DNA from 3 places in the Gracilibacillus sp. Marseille-QA3620 genome. Region 1 is predicted to be linked to each of the others. Evidence: riboswitches for the same ligand, from Rfam matches in the RefSeq annotation. Region 1 holds a riboswitch; each other region holds the start of a gene.
The links. A riboswitch is a leader RNA that binds a small molecule or an ion and turns the genes downstream of it on or off. The one in region 1 is predicted to bind thiamine pyrophosphate.

Region 1 (10,878 bases):
ATAAAATGAATACTTTAAATTAATATTTTGAAATCTTGAGTAACTAAGATTACAGTTACTTATATGTATATTCATTAGGTTACTGTTCGTAAAAGAACTCCCTTCCATATTCACTTGATAATACTCGTTTTTTTCCATTTGGCAGCTTTCATATTGGGTTTTTGAAAGGACTTTCTTTTCAATTAGATTCTCTTCTCCGGCTGCACATCCTTTTCTCTTTATGTAGCAGTATTCATCCTCGGTTTTAAAGGTAACTCGGTACCCCATCTTCTCGTAGAAATGATGATTGTTCACCTGTCTGCTGGAAGTCTCAAGGTCCCAGGTTCTCACCCTTGGAAATTCCTCTTCTATTAATTCCATTACTCTTGAACCGATCTTTCTCCCCTGGTAAGCTGGATCAACGAATATGCGGTCTATCCTTCCAAAGGACTTTCCTGTTATCGTCACAATGATGCCGCCGACAATCACTTTGTTATATACTATTTTGTAATAAACTAATTCTTCCATCATATATCTAGTCATCTCAACGGAAGAATATCCAGGAGGTTGAATATTGTAATCTCGCATTTCTAGATTAACTGACCATCTCCTTGCTTCTTCATCAAAGGTTTTTTTCATTATTTCTGTTAGCTTTCCAGCATCCCAAATAGCTGCTTTTTCAATCGAAATCAATAGTTTATCCACCCTTACTTAATATTTTTTTGAGCAAGTTGACTGCTTATTAAGCAGCACCATTCCAGAATTAACGATATGAAAAGGAGAAACCTATGAAGACACTTGCTGCTGTAACACCCCTTGAGGAGCAACAACTATACGAAGCATTAAAGCATTTTCAACAGGAAGGAAGACTACCAATACATATAAATAAGAATGTGCTCATTAAATCTATGCTCACTCATATCGGTACACCGAACAGTAAGTTAAGAGACCAATTAATATACGGTTCTTTCTGTGAGCTTAGCCTGAATAACCAAATCGAGCATGAACTATATATCGAATTAGCTGAGTATGGTGTAAGTGATGCCTTCTTGTTTCATGGCATTGGCGAATGCGGGACAGATACCGTTTTTACGAGATCATTTACAACCCTATTACTCGCCCTCATCCTGTATAAAGATAATGAAGAGGATTTCTTGCCTCAAGGTATATTGGATAAGATTAAGGAAAATATGATTCTTTACATAAACGCTGAAAGGGATTTAAGAGGATTTGTCCCTAAGAAAGGCTGGGCACACAGTATCGCCCATGCTTCAGATGTTGTAGATGAACTCGCCAAAAGCAAAAAAATTGACCAGGAATCGGGATTGGCTCTATTACATTCACTTTTGGATAAAATCTATGTACATCAAAGTGTGTATGTACATGATGAAGACGAAAGAATCAGCAACGCCATCATTTCGTTCCTTCATAATGGAGTCAGCCCGGAAGAAGTAGCAGCGTTAGTTAGAGGAATGCCATCAAAGCTTCACGAAATAAAGAAACAAGTAGCAGAAGAAAACTATTGGTTCCTCTATGCTAACTGTAAGACCTTTTTGAAAAGCCTTTATTTCGCAATCAATGGGAGGGATGAACTGCCTACCTTGCAAAAGGAAATTGAAAGCTGCTTAGCTTCTCTCTAATAAACTTCAAAAAGAATCATTACTGTGCATGAAATTTGTCATATAGCTCGTCAAATCGTTTTTTCAGAAGGGTGATTTTTGATTCAGCTGATAGGATATCGAGCACATCATTATTCACGTATACTAAGTACTCTTCATTATAAAAACAAATATAGAGGGGCATATGTCCTCGCATAAGCTTCAAGAAATATCGATAGATTTCCGATACCCTCAGGCTATTCACCTGCGTATAAATGATATAGGCATCCAAGTCATCATTCCATCCCTTATGGTTTTTCCAGTTCGTGATAGTAACTATCTTTCCTAGCCCTAATCTTTCTCTACGAATGCCATCTGCCGTTTCATAGCCGGAGATGAAGAGACAAGCAAGGTTTTCGTCACTATCAAACATATGGTAAAAAACCTGCTTTAAGGTCCCTGGATTTTGCTGAAAATCTGACATCGAAAAACGGATTCTTTTTGAATCATCTACTTGAAAAAACGGTGTTATTCCAGCTGTAAAATCTATCGGAAATGGCTTAATATTCATGATTTCACCCATTCTTTTTATCATTGCTCATACATAAAAGAAAACGGCCAGGTCTCAAACTAACGGGTTCTGTTTTGAAGAAAAGCAGGCAATTTTGTAAGTGAATCAACATAAAAAATGCTTGGAGCATCTTATCTTCAAGCATTTTTTTAAGGTGACTTTATTAATTCTGTACGTTGAAATTGAGAGGTTCGCCTAAATTTGATGGTATTCCCTCTTCCCAAATCTTTAATGAAATCGAGACTATTATATTATTGTGCCTTGGTGCATTTAGTTTTCGTTTTGACAATAAATCAAATATTCCCCAACACTCTCCATCTACAATCAGGATAGATTTCATAGAGTCCTCAGACCAAATAATATCTACTTTTTCACATTCAAAAATTGAAGGAGATATTTGATTATAAATCCAAAGGGCATCAGCAATACCTACCATTTCCCCGTCAGAAGACAATGGGCAAAAATATAAGTATCCAGTCTCTCCGTCATCCTCAAATACACACAGCCACTTACCGTCGGGAGATACCCCATCAATAACAAAACTTTCTTCTTGATTACTCATTAGACTCTCCCCCAAAAAACAATATAGCTTTAAACAAGCTCACTTTTTAATTTTAACATAAATATCCAGAAACCTTATTATCATTTATAGTACGCCAAATTGCATAGTAGTTAGCTTTAGAACATGTACACTGACAATAACTTCTGTCACCTTACCATAAAGGGGGGATTCGTGAGGTAAAACATCCTTAATTGCACAGTAAACACTGATATATCAACAAAAAGACGCAGCCCAATTCAGTTGTGAATAGGACTGCTAATTTGTATGCGAATTATGTCTTTGTACTCGAAAACCGAAACCGTTAGTCTCAAACCTGTCCGTTTATTATTTCTCTACAATACGGATAATTCCTTCAGTCTTTTAATATCTTCCTCAATATGGTCACTCTCGCATATCCACGAAATCAACGCCACTCCATCGGCACCAGCACTGCGCGGAATATGAGCGTTTTCCCCTGTCACACCGCCAATTGCGACAATTGGCAAATCTGGATATAGGATTTTCGTTTCTGCAATCAAGGCAGTCCCAGCAGGAGGAGGCGCATTCTCCTTCGACTTGGTTCCAAAGACTGGACCAATCCCGACATAATCAGCTTTCGCGCGATAGGCGATCGCCGCTTCTTCTTTCGAGTGGACAGATACCCCGAGCCACTTCGAGCCAATCCGAGCGCGGACTTCATCTACCCTTCCGTCCTCCTGCCCGATATGAACACCATCTGCATCCAGCTCAAGCGCCAAATTGACATCATCATTGACAATAAACGGTACTTGATACTGCTTGCATAAACGATGACATTCATGAGCCAATCTCTCGTATTCTATTCCCGTTCTTGCACGCTTGCCCTTTTCCCTGAATTGGAACATGGTGATTCCGCCCTTTAAGGCTTGCTCTAAAACTTCAAGAGGGTTTGCTTCCTTGACATTAACTGACCCCATCACAAAATAAACCTGCAGCTGTTCACGCTTCAATGATTTCCACCTCACATTTCTCCTTACTTTTTCTATAAGCAAAATGATTCGTCGGTCCACTTCCGCTTCCGAGCCCAAGCTCCTGCTCAATTGCCAGCTGGATAAATTGCTTTGCTGCTACGATAGACTCTTCCACCGTCCATCCCTGTCCTAAGAAGGCTGTAATGGCTGCAGAAAAGGTACAGCCTGTCCCATGGGTATGCCGAGTTCGGACACGCTTGGTTGTCATTTTAAACGAATGACCGTTCTCAAAGTACACGGCGTCCGTTGCAAAATCCGGGTCATCAACATGACCGCCCTTCATGACAACACAGTTCGCCCCAAGCTCAAGCAAATGCTCAGCCGCTTTTGCGATTTGATTCCCATTGTGGATTTTCATTCCCGTCAGTACCTCTGCTTCCGGTATATTCGGCGTAATAACCGTACTAAGCGGAATCAAATGCTCCCTTAGGTCACGGACAGCCTCCATTCCAAGCAGCTGCTCGCCGCCCTTGGCAACCATGACAGGGTCAACGACAAGCTGCAAATCTTGCATTCTGAGAATCTCCGCTGTTTCACGAATAATCTCACTTGAAGCGAGCATTCCTGTTTTAGCAGCCTGGACAGGAAAGTCAGAGAACACAGCCTCTGCCTGAGACCGGACAAATGCTGAGGTCGTGGCAAATATATCATGAACACCCATCGTATTTTGAGCCGTTAAGGCCGTCACCACAGATGTTCCAAAGACACCCAGCTCCTGAAAGGTCTTCAAGTCAGCCTGTATGCCTGCTCCTCCGCCGGAATCTGACCCGGCAATCGTCATCACCACATTCATGCTTCCACCCTCCCATTCGCTTGGATAAATAATTGATCTAGAAAGGCCGCTTGAAAGGATGCAGGAGTTGAGCTTTGCTGATACGCTTCCTCACTCGCCCGCTTATAAAGAGACAATCCTTCTGCAATTCTATCTAATCGATTTTCTGTATGGACAGCTAATAGCGCAGTACAAACCGAGCTGAGCAAACAGCCGCTGCCCGTAACCTGCGTGATAATCGGATGTCCGCCGCTAATCCAGCGTCCTTCCACCCCATCCGTTAGATAATCCCGTTCCCCCGTCACAATCACGAGGCACTCATATTTCAAGGCAATCTTCTTGGCCTCCTCCTCAAGGTCAATCGTCCCCGTGCCGCTGTCCACACCCTTCTGCTCCCATGCAGCTCCAGAAAGTGCTGCGAGCTCACCAATATTGCAGCGAATCGCATCTACATGAACTTCATCAAGCAGCTCTCGAACGGTGTCCTTCCGATACAAAGCAGCCCCGACCGCGACAGGATCGAGCAATACTGGGATTTGTCGCACATTAGCGGCCCTGCCCGCCTTCAGCATTGCCATCCTCATCTGTGGATTGAGTGTCCCGATATTGATGGAAAGGGCCGATGCCGCCTTAATGATCTCCTCCACCTCATCAGGGCCATCCGCCATCACAGGTGACGCCCCAATTGCCAGCAGGCCATTTGCCTGCAGATTAGCTGCCACATAATTCGTGATGCAATGAATGAGTGGATTCCTCTCACGTACTTGGGTGAATACATTTGTTCCTCCAGATAAATCGTTCATCTTCTCTCCTCCATTTTTTGATGGACGCAAGAAAGAAAAAAGCCCTTCTATCTCACTAGCAAGAATAAAAGGGCTTAAGCATCAGTATACGCCTGATGATCATTGCTCCCTACGCCAGTATTAACTAACAGGTTCTAAGGGTCAGGTTTTAACCTTCTCAACTCTAAAAGAGTCCCCCCGCAATCAAATGATTTATTTAGTTTTAGGAAACATCCCAATAACTCCTCGGAGTTATTGCGGCGAAAAGTTGTTCGAGCTCCGCCCGAAAACCTTCCTCTCAACTTTTCTGCCATCCGCCGGAGGCTTTAACTTTATTCAGCAGGAGTTTGCACTCGTCCCTGAAGCCTTCTTTCAACTTGCATTGAATTTGCCATAAAAAGCTGAATAAAGTTAAAAGCTCTCCAAAACAAATGGAGAGCTATAGTATACAAAAAATATTATACGATGCTCCCTACGCTAGTGTTAACTAAGTCAGGTTCTAAGGGTCAGGTTCTACCTTCTCAACTCTAAAAGAGTCCCCCTGCAAATGATTTGATTGGTTTAACCTTAACAAATGTTCCTAATTTTTTCAAGATTACATTCAAATAAATCCATAATAAGGACTCTGACTATTAGCATCATGCGCCCACCGGATAAGTGTCATGAAATCAAATACTGGCAGCTGCACGGCTTGTTGAATGGCATAGGCACAGGGAGGAAGATCGCTGCATTCCAGAAGAATGGCTCCAATTTCCGGATGTTTTTCTGTCATTTCAGTTGCCTTGCTGACAACTTCATTACGAAGCCGATCGTTATGGAATGCACCAGCACCATTTGAAATGGAAGAAAACTCAGCTCCCTTGCTAAGATCTCCGATAATAAGGTTGGATTCATCTGTAATCCCGCAGCTTTTTAAAAGTGCATCGGTCAATCCCTTTTCATAAGCAGTTAAAATACCAATCTTTTGTCCTGGCTTCAGCCCTATCTGAATCATATTCAACTGGACCAAACTGGATAAGAAGACAGGGATATTGAGGGCACTTGCAGTTTGAGCCTGAAAATTTCCGAAGAAGCCGCAAGCGCTAGAAATCACCTTTGCCCCTTCACTCTGCAGCTGCATTGCAGCCTCGATAATCCTCTTCTCTAATGAAGAATCCCCATTTAAGAGTCGCTTTCCTGTACAGCAAGGAACTAATTTATAGTGGACGGGAAACGGATAGCTTGAGTAGTTGGCGACATTACCGGGAATGACGGGATAATTGTTTCCATCGGAATAGAGGATGCCGACAGCAAAACCCGTTACATAGCGCCCTTTTTTCTGCTCAATCTGCCCTGAATGCATGCCTGGGCCGATATAACCGTATTTCATGAGATATTCTCCCCTTTCGTGACAGAGTTAGTTTCTGACGGAGGAGTTCATTTATACAGCATCAGTTAAACCTAAAAAAAAGAACCCTCATATGCGGGCTCTTAAGTGACTAAACCATTCTATATGTTGGCGATTTCCTCCGAAATCACCCTCACGATCAACCCAAGCTCCTCTTCACTCACACAAAGCGGCGGCGCCAAGGTTAATACATTATTGAACCCCGCAACCGTTGCTCCATTCTTCCCAATCAACACACCTTTTTTCTTGCATCCGGCAATAATTTGATTGACATGCTTAATGTCGAGTGGTTCTTTCGTTTCCTTATCTTTTACAAGTTCGATTCCGATGAGAAGACCTTTGCCGCGGATACTGCCGACATTAGGATGTTCGCCGATTGCTCCTGCGAGGTCTTCCCTTAATTGTTTTCCTAGCTTTTTCGAGCGGTCGTACATGCCCTCCTGTTCCATGATTTCAAGATTCTTTAGCGCCAGCGCACAGGCGGCTGGATTTCCGCCGAATGTATTGACGTGTCTGAAATAATCATATTCATCCGTTCCCTTGAAGGCTTCATAGATTTCCTTTCGAACAGCTGTCGCTGATAAAGGCAGATAAGCGCTCGTGATTCCCTTCGCCATTGTGATGATGTCCGGCTTCACCCCATAGTTCATGAAGCCAAATGGTTCTCCTGTCCTGCCGAAGCCGCAGATTACTTCATCGACAATTAGCAAGGCCCCATGCTTCTCACAGACTTCCTTGACGCCTGCCATATAACCGTCAGGCGGCATAATGACCCCGCCTCCAGTGATGATTGGCTCCATGATAACACCGGCGATTGTTTCCCCGAGCTCCCATGTCATAACTCGGTCCATTTCCTGTACGGATTGAAGTTCCTGCGGCTTGGTGTCCGCTATTTCTGGTGAACGGTACGTATCGGGCGGAGCTACGTGAATAAAGCCCGGGGCAAGCGGTTCATATTTATATTTGCGCTGAGCCTGCCCGGTTGCAGCCAGAGCGCCCATGGAGTTGCCATGGTAGGAACGGTAGCGGGAGATGAATTTGTAGCGCCCATGTTCTCCCTTTTGCTGATGATATTGCCTAGCAATCTTGAAGGCTGCCTCGTTCGCCTCCGATCCACTGTTAGAGAAGAAAACGACATAATCACCGCCAAGCATCTCGTTTAACTTCTCCGCCAGTACAATTGCCGGTGCATGGCTTTGGCTGAGCGGAAAATAAGCCAGGCGTTTCAATTGCTCATAGGCTGCTTCCGCCAATTCCTCCCGGCCATATCCAATATTGACACACCAAAGGCCTGCCATTGCATCGAGCAGCCGGTTTCCATCAGCATCCGTCACCCAGCAGCCCTTTGCCTTGTCGGCAATCACGGTAGAATCCGGACTATACGGCTTCATCGAATGCCATACATATTCCGCATCCTTAGCCAGCAATCCTGTCTCTTCCTTCACTTCCGTCATGATTCATCCCCCTGTCCGCTTAATAGTCAAACCGTGAAGTGATCATTTTCTTGCGTGTATAGAAATTGACGCCGTCCTTCCCATTTACATGGAGATCTCCATAAAAAGAATCCTTCCAGCCGGAGAAAGGGAAAAAGGCCATTGTCGCCGGAACACCGACATTAATGCCAAGCATGCCTGCATCTGCCTCTTCCCGGAATTGCCTAACAGCCCTGGCATCCTTCGTATAAATAGTTGCTCCATTCCCATAACGTGATTTCCGAATGAACTCCAGTCCTTCATCAAGTGATTCCGCCCTGAGCAGACTTAGGACAGGTCCGAACATTTCTTCCTTGGCAATTGTCATCTCCGGCTTCACATGGTCAAAGATGGTCGGTCCCATGAAATATCCTTCCTTCAGCTCATCTGTCCCTTCCCTGCCATCCCGGATTAATTTAGCGCCCTCTTCCAGACCTTTATCAATATAGCTGAGTAATTTCTCCTTTTGTGATTCCCGGATTACTGGTGTTAAGAGGACATCCTCCTCCAATCCGTTTCCAACGACCAATTCATCTGCCTGCTTTTTCAGCTCCTTGACAAAGTCTTGTCCTTCACCAACCACGACAACCGCACTGCAGGCCATACAGCGCTGGCCAGCGCTTCCGAATGCTGAGCTGATAATATTTCCGGCAGCCTTTTTTATATCAGCATCGGGCATGACAATATGATGGTTTTTCGCACCGGATAAAGCCTGCACCCGTTTACCATTTGCTGCTGCGCGGCTGTAGACATATTTGGCGACCGGCTGCGACCCGACGAATGAAATAGCCTTGACATCCTCATGGTCGAGAAGACCATTTACAACATCATGAGCCCCATGTACGACATTCAGCACGCCCTTCGGCGCACCTGCCTCTGTGAACAGCTCTGCGAGACGATTCGCAAGCATAGGCGTTCGTTCAGACGGCTTTAAGATAAATGTATTTCCGCATGCAATAGCGAGCGGGAACATCCAGAGCGGAACCATCATCGGGAAGTTGAAAGGCGCGATTCCGCCAACGACCCCATGCGGATAACGGAACATCTCAGAGTCGATCTCTTCAGCAATTGAGGATAATGTTTCTCCCATCATTAAGGTTGGCGCACCAGCGGCAAACTCAACACACTCAATCCCTCTTTGAACCTCCCCGTATGCTTCCTTGTAAGCCTTCCCATTCTCAGAAACAACCAATCTCGCGAGTTCCTCATGGTGCTCCGTCAATAGATAATGAAATTTATAAAGAATCCTCGCCCGCTTTGGCACGGGAACATAACGCCACTCCTTAAAGGCTTCCTTTGCCGCAGCCACGGCCTTATCGACATCCTCTGCCGTTGAGATTGGCACCTTTGCCAGAACTTCACCTGTTGCTGGATTCGGTACATCAATGGAATTCGCTCCGCTCGGGTCGACCCATTCCCCATTTATATAATTCTTCAACACGAGTGTTTCCTCTTTAATCATTGACATGTGCTCCCTCCTAGTCTCTCTTTTTCCGTAAATTTCTACCCGGATTTATACATACATTTATTTGTCCGGCACTGCGTTCATTAAATGGATTGCAGCTCCATAACCGCTTCAAGCAGGACATTTACCCCGTTTTCACATTCCTCCCAGGATGTCCGTTCAACCTCGGTATGGCTCTTGCCGTTTTCACTGGGTACGAACACCATGGCCGTTGGGATATAAGAGGCGATGAACTGGGCATCATGTCCGGCTCCGCTCACCATCTGCTTGGAAGAGATTCCGAGAGTTTGAGCCGCTTTTTCAAGCGTCCCACATAACTGCTCATCAAACATGACAGTGTCCCGGCCCCATAGCTTTTTAATTCCAACCTGACAATCTTGCTGGTCAAAGCTTTTTCCTACATTTCTTATGATGTCTTCTACCTTCGCCATTACGGCTGGATCTTTATGTCTGGCCTCTAAAGAGAAGATAACGGAATCCGGAATGACAGTATGAATATTCGGGTGAACAGTCATTCTGCCCATCGTATAGACGAGTTCGGCATCGAGATTTCCGAGCTGCTCCCTGATAGCAGTGATGATATCATTAGCAGTAAACAAGGCATCCTTCCGCATGGTCATAGGAGTTGTTCCGGCATGATCAGCCTCTCCCTTAATCGTCCATTCATAACAGACCATGCCGACAACACAGCCGACAATGCCAACGGAGATTGATTCCTGCTCCAAGATAGGGCCTTGTTCAATATGCAGTTCCAGGAAAGCTCTGCCCTCCTTCAAACGCTCTTTTTCATCCCCGTCATAGCCAATTGCCTTTAATGCTTCGCCAAAAGTCGTTCCATTCACATCCTTCTTTTCAAACATAATCTCTTTATCAAATTTTCCTGACAGGATACCTGAGGCCATCATAGACGGCTCGAATCGGGCTCCTTCTTCATTCGTGAAATTGACAATGGTGATTGGATAGCGCGGTTTTATATCATTTTCTACAAGGGTCCTCACAACCTCAAGCCCCGCCGCCACACCAAGCACTCCATCAAATCGGCCGCCCCTTTTGACAGAATCCAGATGAGAACCCATTACTATTGGCGGTCCTCCTTCTGTCCCTTCAAGGGTTGCGTACATATTTCCGAGGTCATCATATGTAACCGTTAACCCAAGCTTTTCGCAGCAATTCCGCAAGTAATGGCGGGCCAGACGGTCCTCCTCTGACAGAGATAAGCGGGTGACGCCATTGTTCTCCGTCTTGCCGAATTCCGCGAATTTCTCCAATGTCTCTTTTAATCTCTTTCCATTGATTAATAG
Region 2 (10,878 bases), 1.9 Mb from region 1:
TGCAAGCATAGTCCGACTGGATAGCTGGCGATCAACTTCCCATGTAAATCCCCCCTTTAAAATAAAGAGAAGTAGTAAAAATGGTTATTACTTCTTATTATATTAAATTTCTAACCGAATATCATTTGTTTTAGGTACATTTTTAAAAACAAATCAATTTTTGAGAAAAAAAGAAAAAAGTCCCTTTATTTTTTTTTATAGTTTAGTACAATTTAAATGTTGTGAGTTTTGTGCGTATTGATTGACATACATATGTACTTATGAGGCGTTTCCCCCACCGCCTTGGATGATTGGCATTGAAGTGAATTCGTGCCTGAACGCATGATGACAAGCAATAAAAGCTCTCTTTGACTAATTGGCTATTAGAAATCTCGAATAGAACATCATCGTTTGAAACAGTCAAGTATTTTGCTCAAACGATGTTTCGCTGCATTATTTTCGGGTAAATGAAATACTGGTTAGCAAAAAATCAGAAGGTGGAGAATGTGAGAATGGATATCGTATCTAAATTTAAGATACAGGGCGTAAAGATTGAAAAAACAAAATCCCGTAATGAAATCTTCTCTAGCTTAGTATGTTCTGAGTCAACATTCAGCGAATTGTTACAGAACCCATATTCTTTAAAGAAACAAGTAGAAGTGAAGAGTCATTAATGTAAAACATACAAGCTATGTTTTTAAATAAGGTGATAACCTAAGGCGCTCCTGTTGAAGCGTCTTTTTTGTGTCTACATAAAGTGAATTGATTGATGCGTGTAATTCTTACCATTGTTGTTTCTTAAAAACTTGTCTATTATTATATTAGAAAAGTAATTGTTGATATCTAAAAAGATTGAATATTTCTTTTCTATTATCCTCGTTTGAGGAATTTTTTATGGCTTGCAATAGTTAGGGAAACAATCGTTTGCTTGAATTTAGAGGAGGTCATCAATGAAGCTTACCATAAGAATTATTATAGGTTTAATTACAGGTGTATTGGTTGGTTTAGGTCTGAATCAATTTTCCTCTGAACTATTTGGCATCTTTGATATGTATATCTTCGATCCAATTGGTTCATTATTTATTAATGCAATCACGATGCTTGTCGTGCCGATTGTATTGATATCCATCACATTAGGAACTGCTGGACTCGGCGATCCGAAAAAGCTCGGACGCATTGGCGGGAAAACCATGCTGTATTTCTTGGCTACGACTGCTTTTGCTATCACCATCGGATTAGGTCTTGCCTTGCTTATCAAGCCGGGTGCGAGCGCTCATGTTAACTTATCTGCTGCTGAATATACGGCAAGTCAAGCCCCCTCAGTAATTGAAACTCTCATCAATATCATTCCTAAAAACCCAATCCAAGCCATGGCTGAAGGAAATATGCTTCAAGTAATTGTTATGTCTATATTCTTCGGTATTGGAATTAGTGCACTTGGTTCTAAAACAAAAGGTCTGGTCCATTTATTGGAGCAGGGTCAAGAAGTGCTGGTTTACCTTGTTAACTTCATCATGAAGACGGCACCATATGCGACATTTGCCTTGGTAGCAACAGCTGTAGGAAGCCAAGGGGTGTCTGCTATTAAGAGTATGGGCCTATACATGGTGGTTGTTATCCTAGCGTTAATCATCCATACCGTATTTGTATATGGAGGAGCGATTGCCGTTCTTGGCCGCCGAAATCCAATTGATTTCTTTAAGAACTTTGCTCCTGCAATGGCTGTAGGATTTAGTACATCTTCAAGCAGTGCTTCGCTTCCTGTAGCGATGGATACTGCCCAAAGAGCCTTAAATGTTCCGAAAAATATCTCAAGCTTTGTTCAGCCGCTTGGTGCTACCATAAATATGGACGGAACAGGAATCCTTCAAGGAGTCGCTGTAGTCTTTATTGCCCAAACGTACGGAGTTGATTTAACGACACCTCAGCTGATTTCCGTTATTTTTACGGCTGTTTTGGCAAGCGTTGGTTCAGCAGGCGTACCAGGCGCAGGGTTGATCTTGCTTGCGATGGTGCTTGAGCAAGTTGGGTTGCCGGTTGAAGGGATTGGCCTGATTCTCGGAATTGACCGCTTGCTTGATATGGCAAGAACAGCTGTAAATATCACAGGGGACGCTTCCTGTGCGGTTATTATTGCTGAATCAGAGAAAAAACGTGAAGTAAACCAAGAAGCAAACGAAATGATTGCATAAGAAACAGATGTATACTTTCCTTGCTATTGGAAAGCCATTCTAGTAACATGAAAGTACATGAATATAGATTATTCCACAAGGGGAGCCTGTGAGGCTGAGAGTGAATGTTCGAATTCTGACCCTTCGAACCTGTTAGTTAATTCTAGCGTAGGAATGTGGCGGATAAATGCGATTGTGTAAAGCAATGTGTGCCATTTTTTGACGCACATTGCTTTTTTGCATTTTTTTAGCCCGCTTTCTCGAGAGACTTCGGTACTCCTCCAAAAAGAAAGGGGAAAAAGATGAGAAACAACCGGTTATTGTATTTGGTAGAGGTGGCTATTTTTGCAGCATTGGCATTTGTATTTGATTTTCTGGGGAATATTATGTCGCTTAGTTTATGGGCACAAGGGGGCAGTATTTCTATTGCGATGGTGCCAATCTTTCTTATGGCAATCCGCTGGGGTGTAAAAGGCGGTGTTGTGACAGGGCTGCTATTAGGCTTACTGCAAATCGTATCAGGAACAGCTTATATATTGACGCCTGTACAAGGGTTTCTTGACTATATCGTCGCCTTTTCGGCGGTTGGTCTGGCAGGCATCCTGTTCAGTCAGATTCAAACAGACAATGGAAAGAATCGAAAGAGGAATATGATGTTTGTTGTTGGGGGTATTCTCCTTGGAAGCTCTTTGCGGTTTCTTGCTCACTTTATTGCGGGAGTCGTATTCTTTGGGTCTGGCGCGGCAGATGGTCAGTCTGTTATCGTGTTTTCTTTGCTTTATAATTTATCCTATTTGCTGCCGAGCGTGATTGTTTCTGGAGGAGTCATTCTTCTACTTTCATCTTCGGCTCCGCAATTAGTCTTAAAGAAGCCGGCCCATTAATGTATGATAGAATAGAAAAAAGCCGCCCCACTTGTAGTTGGGCGGCTTTTTGTTAGTCGATATATGTTGTCAATGTTTCAATAGGCAGGCGTGTTGTATTGAATGCCGGTGCTGCAGCTTTACCAATAGCAATCAGGGTGATTGGGAAATGATTGTCAGGCAAGTCAAAGCGCTTAGCAAAAGCAGCTTTGTCGAAACCGCCCATTGTGATAGTATCGTAGCCGCGTTCCTTAGCAAGCAGCATGAATTGCATGGCAATGGAGCCAGCATCATAGGCTGCAATTTGCATTAATGCTTCCTTCGGCATGGATGGGTATGCGTTCAATGTTTGTTTAATCGTACGATCAGCAATGCTTTGGTCCATATAACCCTTCTCAACATTAAGGCTGTATATTTTTTCGACGTTCTTATATGCTTCAATATCACCTATAACAGCAACGATAGCAGAGGAGTCTTCAATCTGTGCCTGATTGAAGCCAAGTGCTCTTATTTCTTTTTGAAGCTCTTTATTGTGGATGACGATAAAGCGCCATGGCTGCAAATTGCTAGAAGATGGAGCCTCGGATGCCAGACTTAATAGTTCCAGAATTTCCTCTTTATCCATCTTGAATTCCGAATTATAGCTTCGGACAGATTTACGCTGTTTGATTAGTTCTTCTAAATGTGACATAGATACTCTCCTTGTAAACTTACTTAAAGTTAGTTTCTTAATAATGATAACTTACCAAAAGTAAGTTAATGTGTCAACGTAAAGTATTCATGTTATGATAATAAGAGCACAAGGTTGGAGGCGAATGATATGCCAGGAGCACTAGATAAAGGCCAGAAGTGCCATATATGCAGTGATTTTCATCAAACAATTGAATTCATCGGACGGAAATGGATGGGAATCATTATCTACTCTTTGCTGGATGGCCCGAAACGATATCATGAACTCACTGGAATGATTGAAGGAATTTCCGACAGAGTTCTGACAGAAAGATTGAATGAATTAGTAAAAGAAGAATTAGTGAAGAAAAGCTATTTGGATGGTTCCTTGAAGAAGGTTCAGTATGAATTGACCCCGAGCGGCGAAGCATTGAAAGATGTGATTGTATCAATTCGTAAATGGGTTGAATATAAAAACCAACTGGAGAAGAAATGAGGAAGTAATGTCGGAGAATCACCCCTTAAAAGGGAGGCTCTCCGGCTTTTTCTATGCAGGTGAAAAAGGATGGATATTGCATCATCAATGATCTTCCTGCTCATTATCTGGGGCGATCATATTCGATGTAATTGCTGGTAACCTCATCTTTGGGTATGCGGGCATATGTCTAATAAAGCATGCCAAAAAGTCCTTAAAAGGCAAGTTTGCTATAAAGCCTCTTGCAAGATAACTTCGTCAGGCAATATACGACATGAAAGAGACAGGTGAAAATCATAAAAAAAATCAGCATGGAAGACGATAAATCTACTGACAGCCTTGTCAGTAGGTTTTTTTTTCGGATTCAAGGGAATAAAAAAATTAGTAAATATATACAAATTAATATCAAATTTCCATTTATTTCTATTATAATAGTCTTAGTGGTTCAGTTATTGTAAAATATTCCATAAACATAGTTTGGTACCATAACATTAAAAGAGAAGAGGGATGGCATGACGAAGGATGAGATAATTCGTTTAATATCAGAACGCATGAGATTAATCCGTGTTGAGGTTGATTATACACAAGATAAGATGGCAGAGATTATTGGAATTTCAAAAAAGACCCTTGTGCAGATAGAGAAGGAAAGGAACGAAGCAAGTTGGACAACCGTCGTTGCTGTTGTATCGCTTTTCCGTGAAACCTTGACTGTACAGACGCTATTTGGCGGGGATCCGCTTGAAGTCATAGAAACTGTGTCGAGAGAACAGATAGATTACCGAAAAGAAAAGATGCTTGGCGGGAAAATGTGGTGGAATGATATCATCTCTGAAAAGGGATATACACTCCAGCAAAACATGATCAGTCAGCATTATCGAATTTTGGATGATGACCGGTATCGTATTTTTAGTTCATTGGATGAGGATGTATCCCAGCAGAAGTTTAAGGAGCTGGTCAATCGAGTAGGATAAGCATCAACACCTAAGTGTTTTTCTTTTTTCTTTACCGACAAATGGAATCCCAGTTATCTTTAGCTGAGGATTTTTTGTCGTTGAAGGGACCATGCTTATGAAAAGAAACCTGCCAGGCATGTAGGCTGGCAGGTTTCTGCGGTTATTTCGCCACCAAGACAGGGCAGTTGGCATTTTTGATGATTTTTTCCGACACGCTGCCAAGGAAGAAGCTCCTTAACTTAGAACTGCTGCTATTTCCGACAATAATAAGGTTTGCACTTTCTTTCTCAGCATATTTCAAGATGGCATCATCTGTCGAACCTTCCAAAACGACGAAATGAGAATTGATTATGGAATCATTGACGATCCCTCTGACATAACCTTCAATCTCTTCAAGGCGCGAATCTGCCTCATAAGGGCTGTTGATATCTTGGTCAGGCATGTCTATAGGCTGACCTTGTGTATGGTCTACATATAAAGGGGCTGCACCAGAGAGGGGGGCAGCGCCGACAGCGCCTACTGGATAGTTCTGCGAATCTTCAGTTTTATTATAGACATAGATGATAGATAATAATGAATTTTCCTTGTCCTTGCATAAGCTCATTCCCATAGATAAGGCTTTCCTGCTTGAATCGGAGCCATCAAATGCAACCAGAACATGATTAAACATGGCGATCATTCCCTTCTATTGATTCCTATACTTAGTCCTTTATCCTTTATCCTAAATGTTCATTTCAAAAACATTTTTTAAGAGACATTTTTTGACGAAATAGCCCTTCCATATTCGTGTAAAAATAAAAAATACGTGTTTTTTGAATTAATATGACAAAAGGCCAATGGAATAGCAGAACGGTATGGTTTATAATGGAAAGAAAGAGGTGATGGGGATGTCAACTAATAATAGGATGCCATCGGAAGTGCACCCGATTATTCGGAAATGTTTAACCCATCTAGACATACTCGGAGCGGATGATAAGCTTAAGCAGATTGTTTACATGTACATGGAATCCCTTCATCAGGATGTGGATTCGACTGAACAATGCCCGAAAGAGCAGGCGGAATAAATAGAGAATAACGGACATAATAATAGAAGCTCACTGAAACAACTGGATACCAGTTGTTTTTATTTTTGTGTATAAATTGTAGAATTGGGGTAGAAAGATAGAAAATTTACACCCTAACTGCAAGGAGGAAGTATGTCTCAAATAAAAAAAATACTGCATAAGCTTGGAAATATCATCGACCATTCCAAGTTATTTCATATTCTCCTGCTGGGTATATCCTCATTCACATTAATTGGTTTACTGTATCTGACGTATATCCTGCATGAGGAAGTCGATTTGTCCAAGCTGGATACAGAACTGATGAAACCAACGATTATTTATGATGAAGCAAACGAAGAGGCGAGTAAGATCACCGCCAATAAAATGGAGGGTGTGGCGATAGAGGAAATACCGGAACATGTCATTAATGCAGTTCTTTCGATAGAGGATCATCGTTTCTATGAGCATAGTGGAATTGATGTGAAAGGCATTATCAGAGCTGCATTCGAAAATCTCACCGCCGGAGGCGTTGTACAAGGCGGAAGCACCATTACGCAGCAGCTAGCCAAAAACACCATTCTCACACCGGAGAAGACATATGAAAGAAAAATCAAGGAAGTCGTTATTGCCAGTCAAATAGAGCATCAATACACGAAAGACGAGATTCTTGAAATGTATTTGAACCAAATCTATTTTGGACACGGTGCATGGGGAATTCAAAATGCCAGCCGAGTCTATTTCGGCAAAAATGTCGAGGATATGACGGTCGCAGAAGCAGCTATGCTGGCTGGATTGATTCATTCACCATCTGCCCTTGACCCATATAAGAATTTTGATTCAGCCAAGAAGAGACAGCAGGTTGTCCTTGTGCAAATGAAGACGTTTGGAAAGATTGATAAGACAGGCTATGAAGAAGCACTTAATGATGATATTCAGTTGAAAGAGCTGAGCGATCCGCTCAAAGGGAAATATCCATATTATGTGGACCAGGTTATTTATGAAGCCGTCCATAAATATGGACTTGAGCAGGACGACATCCTGATGGGCGGATATAAGATATACACTGAGCTAGACCCGAATATGCAGGAGACGGTAGAAAAGGTTTATGAAGAGGAGAACCTTTTCACAAAGGGCTCCAATCCAGATGAAGAGCCAGAAAGTGCAGCCGTTCTTGTGGATCCGAATGATGGAGGGGTTAGAGCCTTGGTTGGCGGCCGCTCTGATCATATCTTTCTCGGCTATAATCGGGCGACTCGGTTGAAAGCACAGCCAGGGTCAACCATGAAGCCGCTTGCTGTATATACGCCTGCCCTAGAGGAGGGCTATGGAATAAAGGATATACTCCCTGATGAGAAGACCGAATTCGCCGGCGGTTATTCCCCGAAAAACAGTAATAATCAATATGAGGGGAAGGTTCCTATGTTTGAGGCTGTCTATAAGTCGAAGAATGTACCGGCTGTATGGCTTCTGAACGAAATAGGAATTCAAAACGGGATGGATGCTGTTGAACGATTTGGCATCAATCTAGGGGATGGAAACCGCGAGCTTGGACTTGCGCTTGGAGGAGGCGGAGTTGCCGTATCACCGCTTGATATGGCTCAAGCCTACTCGGCTCTAGCTAATGGCGGTATTATGCATGAGGCTCACCTGATTAAGAAGATTGTTAATAAAAGCGGAGAAACGGTTGCTTCGTTTGAAGATAAGGAAACAAAGGTGACGACTGAAAAAGTCGCTAAGAATATGACGACTATGCTCAAGGGAGTAGTCGATCATGAAGAAGGGACCGGCCGGTACGCCAAGGTCGATGGTTGGGATATAGCAGGTAAAACAGGCTCCACCCAAGTAGTAGGAGCGGCTGCTGAAAATGCGATTAAGGACCAATGGTTTGTTGGCTACTCCCCTAATCTGGTGGGAGCTGTTTGGTCAGGCTATGACAAAACAACCTCAGAACAATATTTAGTTCGTGACAGCACAAAGGGTTCGACTGTCATCTTCCAAAAAATCATGAGCGCTGCATTGCCAAATGTCGAGAATGAAAAATTTGGCGTTCCATCTGTTTATGAGCTCGAAGAAGAGGTTGAGAAGAAGTCCTTAAGGGAGCTGTGGGAAGAGCAAAAGAAAAAAATCAATGACAGCTTTACGGAATGGATTGAGAGATGGAGAGGTCATTGATAGGGAAAGAAAAATAAGAGGCATTTTAAAATGCCTCTTTTCTCTATCTTCAGGCTGGTTTCGCCTATCCATTATCTTTTGTGAAGAAGAAAAAGAGGTAGCTCGTTCAATATTGACGAATATATGTTGATAGATAGGAGGGAACTGAAATGAATCCAATGCGTATTCTGCATATAAAGGAGTTAGAAGAAAGTCATCTAAAACCAGAAATTCGCCGCTCTAAAGAAGAAATGGACTGGATTCTGGCCGAGGAATATAGAGAAATTGGCAGTTCGGGGAGAATATTCGATAAAGAAGATTGCTTGAGCAGGGAGCTTTCTCAGGATGATTTGTCCCTTGAGCAATTTGAATACCGGCAGCTGGCTCCTGATGTTGTCTTAACGACTTACCTCCTTAGGAATAAGACAACAAACCGTCATACGTTAAGAAGCTCCCTTTGGAAGCGGATAGAGGCGAGGTGGCAGCTATATTTCCATCAAGGAACCGTTACTGGGGAATGAAGCATAACAGCAAATTAGCACAAGAAAACGGATGGATGGAATGACCCAACCGTTTTCTTGTGCTAATTAGATTGATTAAATAAAGGATGCCTTTGAAAACTCTATATAATTCGTTTTCCCTGATATACATACTTCTTTAATTCGGTTAATGGCTGATTGAACGTCTGGTCCATCAACATGAATGCTTACCTTAGAGCCTTTTCGTAAAGTCAGGAAGAATGCAGTTAATGCAGGGATATTAGTCATATTAATAACTTGTCGTCCGCGGACAATTTTGATGGAGCCGCTGTAGGATTTTGCATAATCTGCGATGCACATCAATTGTTTTAATGTAATGGGATCATTAATTGGAAGTATAGAAGAAACGCTTTCTATCTGTTTCATTTCTTTCACCTTTCCTTTTTCTTTTATTTTTGTGTTTAATCATATGTACCCGATAAAAATGAGGTAAAAACTGGTTCGTGTGGAATGAAATAGTTTTGTAATAAAACTATAAAGTTGTAAAAATACTCTTTTTCATTTGAATATTGCCAAATTAGCTAAGGCACTTCTATAATATTATTTGTATTTTTTGAATTTTAAGCGCTATCATTTGACCATTTGCTTCCAGAGAGAGTATGTTTTTACTAGAAAGATTTTTAAGGGTGATAGGAGGATTTTAACGTGGAATATCGGATTGAGAAAGACACCATGGGGGAAGTGAAAGTCCCGGCAAGTAGTTTCTGGGGTGCACAAACAGAAAGAAGCCGCAATAATTTCAAAATTGGTGAGGAAATCATGCCCCTTGAGATTGTTCGTTCCTTCGCACAATTAAAGAAGGCAGCTGCTCACACAAATTATGAGCTCGGCAATCTTTCGGAGAACAAGAAGAATGCCATCTCCAAAGTATGTGATGACATTATTGCTGGTCAATTAGACGAGCATTTCCCATTAAAGGTTTGGCAGACTGGAAGCGGTACGCAAAGTAATATGAATGTAAATGAAGTGGTCGCCTTCAAAGGCAATGAATGGCTCCGCTCTCAGGATATTGAGGAAGTCTTGCATCCGAATGATGACGTCAATATGTCACAAAGCTCCAATGACACCTATCCAACGGCCTTGCATGTTGCTGCCTATTCCATCATTCAAGAGAGAGTGCTTCCTGAGGTAGCTGAATTCAAGAAAGTCCTTCTAGAAAAGGAAGAGGAATTCAAAGACATTGTGAAGATTGGCAGAACGCATCTTCAAGATGCGACACCATTAACACTTGGCCAGGAAATAAGCGGCTGGAGATATATGATTGAACGTTCTGAGCAAATGATTGAGGAAAGTGCCATTAAGCTTCTTTCTTTAGCAATCGGCGGTACGGCAGTAGGAACAGGTATCAATGCTCATGTTGATTTTGGAGAAAGAACAGCTGCTTATCTTGCTGAGCAAACAGGCTATGGGTTCACCTCTTCACCAAATAAATTCCATGCGCTGACAAGCCACGATGAAATCGTATATGCCCATGGTGCTATCAAGGCACTTGCAATGGATGCCATGAAAATTGCGAATGATATTCGCTGGCTGGCGAGCGGTCCGCGAAGCGGCATCGGGGAAATCACGATCCCGGCAAATGAACCAGGAAGCTCTATCATGCCTGGTAAGGTCAATCCAACCCAAAGTGAGGCATTGACAATGGTTGCTGTACAAGTATTCGGCAACGATTCGGCAATTGGATTTGCAGCGAGCCAAGGGAATTTTGAACTGAATGTATTCAAACCCGTGATTGCCTATAACTTCCTTCAATCCTCCAGATTAATGGCTGATTCACTGGAATCCTTCCGTGTGAACTGTTTGGTTGGTCTTGAAGCGAATGTAGAAAGCATTGCGAAGAACGTTGAATCCTCACTTATGCTTGTGACAGCCTTGAATCCGCATATCGGTTATGAAAAAGCAGCTGCTATTGCCAAGCTTGCCTTTAAGGATAATAGCACATTGAAGGAAGCAGCTTTAAAACTTGAGTATTTAACTGAAGAAGAGTTCGACCAATGGGTTAATCCAAGCGATATGGTCAAACAAAAAGGTTAAG
Region 3 (10,878 bases), 1.1 Mb from region 1:
AAGACAGCTGAGAATGTAGCTGAGCGTTTTCATATAAGCCGTGAAGACCAGGACCAATTTGCAGCCGAAAGCCAGGCTAAGGCACAGAAAGCGATTGAAGGAAATCGTTTTGCCGATGAGATTGTCCCGGTAGAGTTTCATGACAGAAAAGGAAATCAAATGCGAATCGATCAAGATGAGCATCCACGCTTTAACACAACCGCCCAAAAGCTAAGCCGTCTGAAGCCCATATTTGCTGGGGGATCCGTTACGGCCGGTAATGCTTCGGGGGTGAATGACGGTGCCTCCGCTCTTCTAATCATGAGTGCTGAGAAGGCGCAGGAGCTTGGTGTTAAGCCGCTCGCAAAATATGTAGCAAGTGCCGCGGCCGGAGTTGAGCCATCTGTAATGGGAATTGGGCCAATCTATTCCACGAGGAAGGTACTGAAGCGGGCAGGTTTAACAGCAGGAGATCTCGATCTGATTGAGCTAAATGAGGCATTCGCCTCCCAATCGCTGGAGTGCATTCGCCAATTAGAGCTCGATTCTGAAAAGGTAAATGTGAACGGCGGAGCAATTGCCCTTGGGCATCCGCTTGGAGCTAGCGGAGCAAGAATCCTCACAACGCTCATCCATGAGATGAAAAAGACAGAGGCAAGGTATGGGCTTGCAACCATGTGTGTAGGGGTTGGCCAGGGCATCTCACTTATTGTCCAAGGAACAGACTGACCTTTTTGAATTTACTGAAATAACAGAAAGATGATAAAATGAAACTAATTGGAGTGTACGGAAGATAGGATTCGTCCTGAACGTTCCTAACGACGGAAATAGACGCTCTGCTCTTAAGTGAGACTGAATATAGGCAGATAGAAAGAGTGATGACATGCCGGACAATACACAATCAATGATTTTCACGTTATATGGAGATTACATTCGACATTATGGGAATAAAATTTGGGTCGGTAGCCTCATTCAGCTCCTTGACGCATTTGGCCATAATGAGCAGGCAGTCAGGGTAGCTATGTCCCGTATGTACAAAAGCGGCTGGGTCCAATCAGAGCGAATTGGCAATAAAAGCTATTATTTCCTGACGGAGCAAGGCATCAAACGGATTGATGAGGCCGGAAAACGGATTTTCCGCGTAAAGCCTCACTCCTGGGACGGGAAATGGCGAATTCTCATTTATTCCATTCCCGAGGACAAACGACACTTAAGGGATGAGCTCAGAAAGGAATTAATTTGGAGCGGCTTTGGCAGCTTCACGAACAGCGTGTGGATTACCCCTAACAATCTAGAACGCGAGGTTGAACTCATTTTCAAAAAGTATGAAATTGAGGAATATGTGGATTTCTTTATTTCCGAATATTTGGGTCCGCATTCCTTCGAATCCATTGTGAGACGAAGCTGGTCACTCGAACAAACGGATGAGAAGTACAAGGACTTTATCACGAAATACAGTGAAAAATATATCATCCACCAAAATATGCTCCAAAAAGGTCAATTGAGCGATGCGGAATGCTTTGTGGCAAGAACCTATTTGGTGCATGAATATCGGAAATCTTTATTCGTAGACCCAGGACTGCCAAAGGAATTACTGCCTGAAGTATGGTCCGGAAGCCCAGCAGCGATGCTCTTTAAGCAATACTATGAATTGCTGGCCGAGCCGTCATCCCGCTTCTTCGAGCATATCTTTGAAAAAGATAATGAATTGAGGAATAAGGATAAACAGTATGATGCCTATGCTCATCCGTATATAAGCGAGTGATGAATAGAAGATGTTAGGCCTTTCCTTCCTCCAAAAGTGGAGATATCTCGGCTGTCATTTTGACAGCTTTTTCTTATGCTCCTATGCAGGTGGAAGAAGGATTTTTGATTTTAATAGGGAATACTTAACTGATTATGCATTTTGTGGATTCCGCATTTAGTAAGAACGAAGCTGAGAATCATAGGGTTTATCCGATTGATACTTAAGGCTGTTAGTGAAGTGCGAATATCTTACTTGAAGGCAATGGTCAAAGGGAGCGGAAACGATGATAAGCTATGAAATTGATGAAGAGGTATCTCTAAAACTATTTACAGAGGATGATAAAGAAGAATTTTATCAATTAATTGCTCATTCAAAGGAGCATCTGAAAACTTGGGTTACGTGGATCGATTCTGTTAATAGCCAAGAAGATACAAACGTAAGTTTACAATTAAGGATAGAAGGAACAGTTGAGAACGGTGGATACCCAATGTGGTTTGCCATTATGTATAAAGGGCAGATGGCGGGGACAATCGGGTTTAATGAGGTTGATAGGACGAATAGAATAGGAGAAATAGGCTATTGGATAGGAAGGGATTTTCAAGGAAAAGGGATTATGTCAAGGGCATTCAGCGCAATTATTCGTTACGGATTTGAACTTATGAAGCTAAATAGGCTCGAGGTATATATTGCTGCTGGAAATGAACGAAGCAGGGCATTGCCAGAGAAATTCGACTTTAAAGAAGAAGGGCAGATAAGGCAGGCAGAATGGTTATATGACCATTACGATGACCAAATAATCTATGGGCTTTTGGCTGAGGATTGGAAACAATCTCACTAATGACGAAAAGACATACATATAGGGCAGCATGTATTGAAGGCTACCCAATACCAGACATTCAGTTGTGTTAAGAGAAGCGGTTATTAGGTAGTTTAATAAGAATTGGAGGGATTTAGTGTGGAGGAAAATCAAACAGAGGCAACGAAAATTTCACCAGAGGAATTCGGAGAAGCTTTCCTGAACGGAAAATATTCTATTCTCTATCATCAGTTTACGGACGAGTTTAAGAATGTTATATCCTTACAACAATTCATTGAATATGGAAAAGAATTTAATGCTGGGGTCCAAAAGTATACATTAGAAATGATAACGAATTTAATGGAGGACATTAAGCAATATGTTTGGCTTGATGACACGAGGAACAAGGCCATAAGTGTGTCTTTTGGAGGCGATGATACTATTTATGGTATTCATCTCGCTCCTTTTGCTGCCTTCCCGGAAAGTGATTGCAGGTATACAAAAAACGAATATAGGATGCCAATCCAAGGTGAATGGTTTGTTTTCTGGGGTGGTACGAATCAGTTTGTCAATTATCATTATGTTTATGAAGCTCAAAGATACGCATATGATTTACTTATTTTGAAGGATGGAAAATCCTATAGAGATTCTAGGGAGAAAAATGAACGCTTCTATGCGTTTAACAAGGAAATAATGGCGCCTGCTGATGGCGTTGTCGTAAAGGTGACGGATGGAATCGAGGATAATGTACCAGGGGAAATGAATCCTGATATCCCTGAGGGAAATTGTATTATCATGGAACATTCCAACTCCGAATATAGTATGATGGCTCACCTGAAAAATCATTCAATCCTTGTGAAAGAAGGAGAACGAGTAAAGAAAGGACAAGTTATCGGTTACTGTGGGAACTCTGGCAATTCTACTGAAGCTCACTTGCATTTTCAAGTGATGAATGCAGCTGATTATTTGAAAGGGCAATCCATCCGCATTCTATTTGAAAACGGAAAAGAACCCATTCAAGGTGATTTTATTCACGCTCATTAACGAACAGCTTTTGTCCATATCTAGTGTTTTGCCTAAAAAATATTGCAGCTGAAAAGAGATGAAATTCGATGATAAAGCCAGACGCCCTAAAAGCAGGTGATCGAGTAGCGATTATTGCACCAGCTGGATTACCAGATAAAGAGCAGTTGATACAAGGAATACATGTACTAGAAGAAATGGGGCTTGAAGCAGTTTTGGGTCGACATGTCCTTGAAATGGAGGAGGATTTTTCCGCTTTGGATTAAATGAGGCTTGCTGATTTGCATGAGGCATTTTTCGATCCTGCTATTCGCGGGATTTTTTGTGCGAATGGAGGATTCGGGACAGCGAGACTCGCTCCTATGCTGGATTATGCAAAGATACAGAGAAATCCTAAAATATTCTGTGGATACAGTGATATTACGTATCTGTTAAATGCCATTCAAACGTTCAGTGATTTGGTTACTTTTCACGGACCGATGGTGGCATCCGACCTGAATGACGAGCAAAGAACAAGCGAAACGGTTTCCTCCTTTTCCTCTTTATTCACGGGAGAACCGATGACGTATGATGCTGTCCACTCACCTCTAAACAGCATCGCCTGCGGTACAGGTGAAGGGCGGTTGGCAGGAGGAAATCTAACATTGCTTACCAATGGGTTAGGCACGCCTTATCAGGTGAATACAGACGGTGCGATCCTGTTAATTGAGGATGTTGGGGAACCAGCGTTTAAGATAAATTTAATGCTTACTCACCTTGAGCATGCAGGGGTATTTGATGGTGTCGAAGGTGTCGTTATTGGTTCTTTTCAAACAGAGCCGGAGGAATCGGCGAAAACTAAAAAAGTGCTTAAAGATTTCTTTGCTACTGCCTCTTTCCCTGTTGTTGAGAATTTTCACATCGGTCATTGCCAACCTAATTATGCGGTGCCGCTCGGAGCTAATGCAAAACTTACAACTTCTCCGCCTCGATTGGTGATCGAGTCAGGTGTGAAGTAAAATCTAATGGTCGTTTGAGGCGAAGATTAAGAACAGCGATAGAATAGTGTCTACTGGAGGATGTTTGTATGCAGATTCGTGAAATACAAGAGAAGGACAATGAACGAATGGAACAGATCATTAAACGTTCCTTGGAATCATTTGATTTAAATATTCCAGGAACCGCTTATTATGATCCACAGCTTGGAAATCTAGCTCAATTCTATAAGGAACAACAACCTCATGCAAGGTATTGGGTTATCGTAAATGAACAGGATGAAGCAGTTGGCGGAGTCGGGATTGCACCATTTGGATTGGAGCGGGATGTATGTGAATTGCAAAAGCTGTATATAGCACCCGTTGCTCAAGGTCAGGGCCTGTCGAGAATGCTGATGAATATAGCTCTCAACTTTGCTGAGGAACATTATACATATTGTTACTTAGAAACAATGAAGAAACTCCAGGTGGCAAATCTCCTTTATGTCAAATATGGGTTCCGACAGCTTGATAAACCGCTGGATGGCTCAGAGCATAATACGATGGACGCCTGGTATCTAAAAGAATTAAATTACGGGGGATAAGCAGCTTAGAATAATGAGAGGTACGACTGAAGTGTGAGTGAATCGGAATTATTCGAGGTCTATTCCTAGTGCTGACTCATATTAAGATCGAAGTAATACGCATTGATTCATCTTTGTATGGGGTGAGTAGGGCACCTCATAAAAGATAAATAAAATTGAGGCTGGGACATAGGTATTTCAGCCAATGATAAACCCGAATAATTAGACGATAAATGAATGAATTCTATCGTCTAATTATTCGGGTCTTTAATTGTTGCTTTCTACTATTAGTGACTAGTGAAATAGAGCGAAATGCACTCACTCCAGCGGGAAGTAGGGGAAAGGATGAGACCCCCGCAGGCGTAGGCGCCGAGGAGGCACAGCTTCCTCCCCGCGGAAAGCGAGTGCATTTCGCGGAATGGAACGGACTCGTATTTCCAACTGCTATTGAATAGGAATAATAAATGACTATCATTCGTTTTTGAGGATCATTTATTTTGTTTTGTCCCAGCCCCAAATATGAATAAGTGACACTGGCACTTATCCTTGGGAAATTTTTAACCACGTTAAGGTTTCTTTCATTATTTCATCCTGCTGTTCTTTATTGGATATGGTCGCTGTACCATCACCTTTTTGTGATCCATACATTCCAAATTGGGCATGGTTTCCTCCTTTGACTTCATAGAGGGTTGCTTCAGAGGAAAGTAAATGTTTCGTATCATTGATTTTTTCAGTTGTTGTTAATCCATCAAACTCGGCATAGAGGGATAGGGTAGGCAGGTCTGTTTCGGAAAAATCACTGGAATTGCTCGGATAGGAAGCCAATAGGATTAAGCCTTGGATATCTTTAAGATTGTCGTATGCATAAGTTGCAGCAGCTACTCCGCCAAGTGAATGCCCGCCTATATACCAGTTTGTAATGTCACTGAACTCATCCATTATGACATCTGCTTGGTTTATATCTAAAAGAGCAAAGTTCAAGGTAACCTTAGGGACGATGACTAAGTAATCATTGTCTGCCAGACCTTGAGCATAGTAGCTATATGCTTCAGGTTCTACCTTTGCTCCAGGGTATAGAATAATACCGCCTTTTGGTTGAGCTTTTGGCTCAACTACTAGCCAGTTATTTTCAGTCTTAATATCATTTACATTTACATAGGAAGTAAGCTCTTCAGATGCATCGTATGTTTGTTGTGACCAAATATAAAAGCCTGTCATACCGAGTACAACAATCATCAATAGGACACCTAAACTAATCATAAATTTTTTCATAAAAGGTTCTCTTCTCTTTCATATATAGTGTGCAAATACAATTTTAGCATATACAATTCATTCGCTTTGTGTAAATTCATTCCATACCAGCAATACAGGCTATCACTATAACGTACGTACATTTTAGCTGTATATGCCTGTTTATTGATTGCACGTCAAAAATGCTAATCAATCATGCAACTAAAAAGAAGATGACTCCGGCAAGCAGGCCGGAGTCATCTCATCGCCGCTTAAACACGGCATATCCTTTTTATTAAGCTGTCTGCTTATCAGGGAGCAGTTCATTGGTTATTCAAACTGTCATCAGATAAGAATTATCCGGTATCGTTACCCTAAACGTTAAACACCCATGCGTTTCCGCTGGTTGTTTGGTTTTTTTGTCAGTTGGCTTTGCAATTCCTTCGTCTTTTTGACAGGACCCGTTGAATGGCTGCCAGTCTGGCTGACCTGGTTCTTAGCCGCAAGCTTTTGTTTAATGGCTTCTTGAAGACTTACTTTTTTAGACATATGATAAGGTTCTCCTTAAATGAATTTCCTTAATAATATCCCCAAAAAGCGATAACATCAAGATTTCTCTTCCGAAATCCTTCTTCAGATGACTTTTTCAAGATTGTTCATTATTCTGGGGGGACAATTTTTCTGTATGTGATTAGTAAACTATATTGCTCTGCAGCAGTAAACACGGGGGCAATTGAGAATCACTGTGGAAGAAGGTTTTGGCTATGTTCTAAAAGAACTTATACGCCACTTTTCCCCTTTTGAAAACTCTTAAATAGATAGAATCCTCCTAGGATAAGGACTAGAATAATGACGACTGAAATCGCACCGAATTGTAGAAAAGCTTTTGCTGATGCTGATAAAAAGCTCTATTATCCCCCTTAAGAAATAGAGTATGAGTAAATTATAACATCAGTAAAGGGGATAATTGTAAATGATGGAAACTGAGCTTCTATACCCTGATTGGGCTGTTTATTTATCTTATCTTTTGTTCATTTGGCAGTAAAACTCGGTTCCTGATCAAGATCTTCAATAATCCATATCCCATGACTGCTCCTGTGACGGAACTGATGGTGAAGGCAGGGATGAGTCCAAATAATGTTGCTTCTTTTCCAAAGAAAAGAACGGCAATGGGGTAGGTCGCCATGGCTCCTAGAAGTCCTGTGCCGATTACTTCTCCTGTGGCTGCGAGCCCGATTTTCTTTGTTTTGCTGTAAAGAATAGCGGCTAAGAAGGCGCCAATCATGCTGCCTGGATAGGCAAACACGCTGCCTGTTCCTGTGATATTTCTGATTGTGGAAGAAAGGAATGCCTGCATAACCGCATAGGCTGGGCCAAGAAGGACAGCTGAAAGTAAATTAACGAGATGCTGTATGGGAAAGATCTTGGCAAAGCCGATAGGGATGTAAATCAGGCTGCTTGTTATAGTTGTGATCGCCGTTAGTAAAGCGGTCATGGTCAATTTGGTAATCGTGGACATTAAGGTTTCACTCTCCTATCTGTCTATGAATTAGCTTGATTTCGACGCTTAAATGGGCCAATCCAGCTGTTTGTCATTCATTTCCCAAAACAAATATTCATATTTGGATGTTACCTGAAAATATTCCTCAAGCTTAGCTAGTTCACGCTCCGGTTTTCCTTCTGCCAGTTCATCCATCAGTTGAATGAGCGATTTCGTACCTTCAGCAAACTCGATAGAGTCATAGGTTTCAATCCAATTGGCATAAGGGTTGGAGGTGAGCTCGTCTCCATATTGTTTTCTGAGTAATTTTCCGATTTCCCAATAATCCCAGGCACATGGTAATAAGCAGGCGACTACATCAGCTAAGCTGCCATTTTGAGCGATATTCAGCATATAGCTTGTATACGCTACATTAGTGGGGGTTGCTTTGGTTGACTCCAGCTCATGCCGGCTGATTCCGAAGCTTTCTGCATATTGCCGATGCAATTCCATTTCGACATGCAAAGTGTCATGTAAGATAGCAGCGAACGTATTCATCGTTTTCAGGTTGTGCGCTTTGATGGCACCGATGGCAAATAATTTTGCATAATCGATTAAATACACATAATCCTGTTTTAAATAATGAACGAACTTCTCCTTCTCTAAAGTACCTTTCCCTAATCCTTGCACGAATGGATGACGATGATTTCGTTCCCAAATCGGTTGTACATTTTGATACAGTCTTTCCGTGAATGTCGTCATTTCATATCCTCCTTTAATAGATAGAGCTGATTCTCTTCGGCAAAGCAGCTAGTGAATAGCAACAGAAATAAACAAAATAAAAACCACCTCCCTATACGGGAAGTGGCTAATAACGATCGAAATAGTAGTCGTCGAAATCATTCCTACTTCCCTCCGCTAGTATTAACTAGATCAGGTTCAAAGGGTTCATCTCAGCCGATTGGCGCCCCTAGTAAGTGCGAATATGAAGGCAGAACAGGAGAGAAATATCTTCTCTCAAACATCTAACCTTATTTCTTATAGCTTAACATATTATTGGATGGAAACAACCATTATTAGGAAAAAACGAGAGTGTTATAGGGAAACGAAAAACCACCTCTGGTATATCCAGCAGGCGGCTTCATCGTTTTAAACTTTTATAGTCCTTTTACAAGATTACGAACAATCTCGGCGGAATTCTCAGCCGCTTTCTTTTCGAATTCCTCGTATGTGACATCTGCTTCGCCGTTGGCAAGGTCAGAAATGGCGCGGATAATAGTTACAGGAATCTGATTAACACTTGCTACATGAGCAATGGCCGCTCCTTCCATTTCAGCTGCATACGCATCAAAAGACTCAATCAATTCTTCCTTCAAGGCTTGGTCGCTTACAAATATGTCACCTGAAGCGATTGTGCCGATATAGGCCTTGTTATCCTCCATAACCTCATTAGCGATAGCTTGAGTTTTTTCTGCAAGCTCTTTATCTGTTTGGAAATAGGTTGCCTTTCCATCCTCAGACATATCAGAAATATATCCTTTCTCATGGCCGAAAGCGGTGATATCCATATCATGCTGTACCGCTTGATTGGATACGACGATATCTCCTACCTCTAATTCGCTGTATAATCCGCCTGCCACACCTGTATTGATTAATGTATCAACATTAAACTCATCAATCAAGATTTGGGCACAAAGGGCAGCGTTAACTTTCCCAACTCCTGATTTGACGATAACAACATCTCGGTCGTTTAATTCTCCAGTATGGAATTCGAGACCCGCTATTTCCTTCACTTCAGCATTTGCCAATTCCGATTGGAGGCTAGTGACCTCAGAATCCATGGCTCCGATAATGCCGATTGGCTTTACTTCCTCTGCTTGATTTCCTTCATTGTTCGCGCTGCAGCCTGCCATTAATACAAAGGAAGACAAGATGACCGCCAATGTTTTTTTCATAAATAAATCCTCCAATACCGAAATAAATAATACAACACTATCATTATATTTATATATAAACACTTGTCAATAAATAAAACATATGTTTATTTAAAATTTTTTATTATTGTTCGTATATATGGCATTTTGGTTTAAAAAATAAAGGGGATAACATCTTAATGGGATTGAAATCCGAACGTTGGGTTCGTGCCATCAAACTAATCAAGCCCCGAAGTTTATTTAGCAATCAACCGTATTAGGAAGAAGCATGGTTGGGTATAAAAGGAATAGAGATATATAGGAGAGGAAGATGCGGGATGGAGTTAAAAACCATATTATTTGATTTTGATGGAACGATTGCAGATACCCTGCCGGCAGCATTTGATGCATTTCGATATGTATTCAAGAAATACGACGGAAAAGAAATGACGGATGAGGACATCGTACAGTATTTTGGTCCGATTGAGGATGAGATGCTGAGAAAGCATCTAGAACATAAGGATAAGCTGAACCAAGCCATTGAGGATTTTTATGAGCAATATGAAAAAGGGCATGACCGAGAATTTGAGGGTCTGGAGAAAATCCAGGAGATGCTTGAGCAATTCAAGGAGATGGATCTCAATCTTGGGATTGTAACAGGTAAGAGCAGAAGATCCCTAACCTTTTCGCTTGAAGCATTAGGGATATATGATTACTTCGACGTTACCATTGCGGGTGATGATGTAAAGAACCCGAAACCGGATAAGGAGGGGGTTGAGAAGTGTATGAAGCTTCTCCAAAACAAGCCTTCAGAGGTCTTATTCGTCGGTGACAGCGAGTCGGATATGGCTGCCGGAGCAGCTGCAGGTGTGAAGACGGCGGCAGCCCAATGGTTCAGTACGGTTCAAACATCTGATTTTAAAACCGAACCGGATTATACGTTCACTTCTATCTCCGATTTTTGTCAGTATATCGAAGGTCATCAGCAGGCTAAAAAAGAAAAAAAGATTCATTGAAGCTTAAAAACTCCTTGTCCAAATGGATAAGGAGTTTTTTGTGTCGGTTAATAACGCCTCATTTGCTATAATAATGATAGTGATTGGAAGGAGGCAGAATCTTTGGGCAAAAAAAGTATTCTAGCAAGCTTTTTATTTATATTACTATTCATATCAG

Region 2: another riboswitch for thiamine pyrophosphate. It lies ahead of thiT (energy-coupled thiamine transporter ThiT); the one in region 1 lies ahead of thiM (hydroxyethylthiazole kinase).
Region 3: another riboswitch for thiamine pyrophosphate. It lies ahead of tenA (thiaminase II); the one in region 1 lies ahead of thiM (hydroxyethylthiazole kinase).

The regions. Positions count from the first base shown of each region.
Region 1 is NZ_CM143102.1:2,826,340-2,837,217, forward strand. Features, by position in the region: gene ACY8DX_RS14340 (GNAT family N-acetyltransferase) at 1-618, opposite strand, end outside; gene ACY8DX_RS14345 (DUF2785 domain-containing protein) at 768-1,619, shown strand; gene ACY8DX_RS14350 (hypothetical protein) at 1,639-2,172, opposite strand; gene ACY8DX_RS14355 (DUF2251 domain-containing protein) at 2,312-2,710, opposite strand; gene thiE (thiamine phosphate synthase) at 3,043-3,678, opposite strand; gene thiD (bifunctional hydroxymethylpyrimidine kinase/phosphomethylpyrimidine kinase) at 3,668-4,492, opposite strand; gene thiM (hydroxyethylthiazole kinase) at 4,489-5,274, opposite strand; TPP riboswitch at 5,364-5,463, opposite strand; TPP riboswitch at 5,706-5,806, opposite strand; gene ACY8DX_RS14375 (aspartate/glutamate racemase family protein) at 5,855-6,622, opposite strand; gene ACY8DX_RS14380 (aspartate aminotransferase family protein) at 6,742-8,094, opposite strand; gene ACY8DX_RS14385 (CoA-acylating methylmalonate-semialdehyde dehydrogenase) at 8,114-9,580, opposite strand; gene ACY8DX_RS14390 (Zn-dependent hydrolase) at 9,661-10,878, opposite strand, start outside.
Region 2 is NZ_CM143102.1:907,368-918,245, forward strand. Features, by position in the region: gene ACY8DX_RS04575 (Lmo0850 family protein) at 447-653, shown strand; gene ACY8DX_RS04580 (dicarboxylate/amino acid:cation symporter) at 930-2,171, shown strand; TPP riboswitch at 2,240-2,342, shown strand; gene thiT (energy-coupled thiamine transporter ThiT) at 2,453-3,034, shown strand; gene ACY8DX_RS04590 (nitroreductase family protein) at 3,087-3,704, opposite strand; gene ACY8DX_RS04595 (winged helix-turn-helix transcriptional regulator) at 3,834-4,178, shown strand; gene ACY8DX_RS04600 (helix-turn-helix domain-containing protein) at 4,670-5,128, shown strand; gene ACY8DX_RS04605 (universal stress protein) at 5,271-5,780, opposite strand; gene ACY8DX_RS04610 (hypothetical protein) at 5,998-6,174, shown strand; gene ACY8DX_RS04615 (transglycosylase domain-containing protein) at 6,307-8,325, shown strand; gene ACY8DX_RS04620 (nuclear transport factor 2 family protein) at 8,475-8,825, shown strand; gene ACY8DX_RS04625 (HPr family phosphocarrier protein) at 8,901-9,209, opposite strand; gene fumC (class II fumarate hydratase) at 9,489-10,877, shown strand.
Region 3 is NZ_CM143102.1:1,723,107-1,733,984, forward strand. Features, by position in the region: gene ACY8DX_RS08760 (acetyl-CoA C-acyltransferase) at 1-708, shown strand, start outside; gene paaX (phenylacetic acid degradation operon negative regulatory protein PaaX) at 863-1,744, shown strand; gene ACY8DX_RS08770 (GNAT family N-acetyltransferase) at 2,010-2,564, shown strand; gene ACY8DX_RS08775 (M23 family metallopeptidase) at 2,682-3,566, shown strand; gene ACY8DX_RS08780 (hypothetical protein) at 3,635-3,811, shown strand; gene ACY8DX_RS08785 (S66 peptidase family protein) at 3,812-4,543, shown strand; gene ACY8DX_RS08790 (GNAT family N-acetyltransferase) at 4,612-5,103, shown strand; gene ACY8DX_RS08795 (alpha/beta hydrolase) at 5,623-6,354, opposite strand; gene ACY8DX_RS08800 (hypothetical protein) at 6,694-6,861, opposite strand; gene thiW (energy coupling factor transporter S component ThiW) at 7,328-7,831, opposite strand; gene tenA (thiaminase II) at 7,880-8,554, opposite strand; TPP riboswitch at 8,686-8,774, opposite strand; gene ACY8DX_RS08815 (5'-methylthioadenosine/adenosylhomocysteine nucleosidase) at 8,950-9,747, opposite strand; gene ACY8DX_RS08820 (HAD family hydrolase) at 10,044-10,721, shown strand; gene ACY8DX_RS08825 (penicillin-binding transpeptidase domain-containing protein) at 10,824-10,878, shown strand, end outside.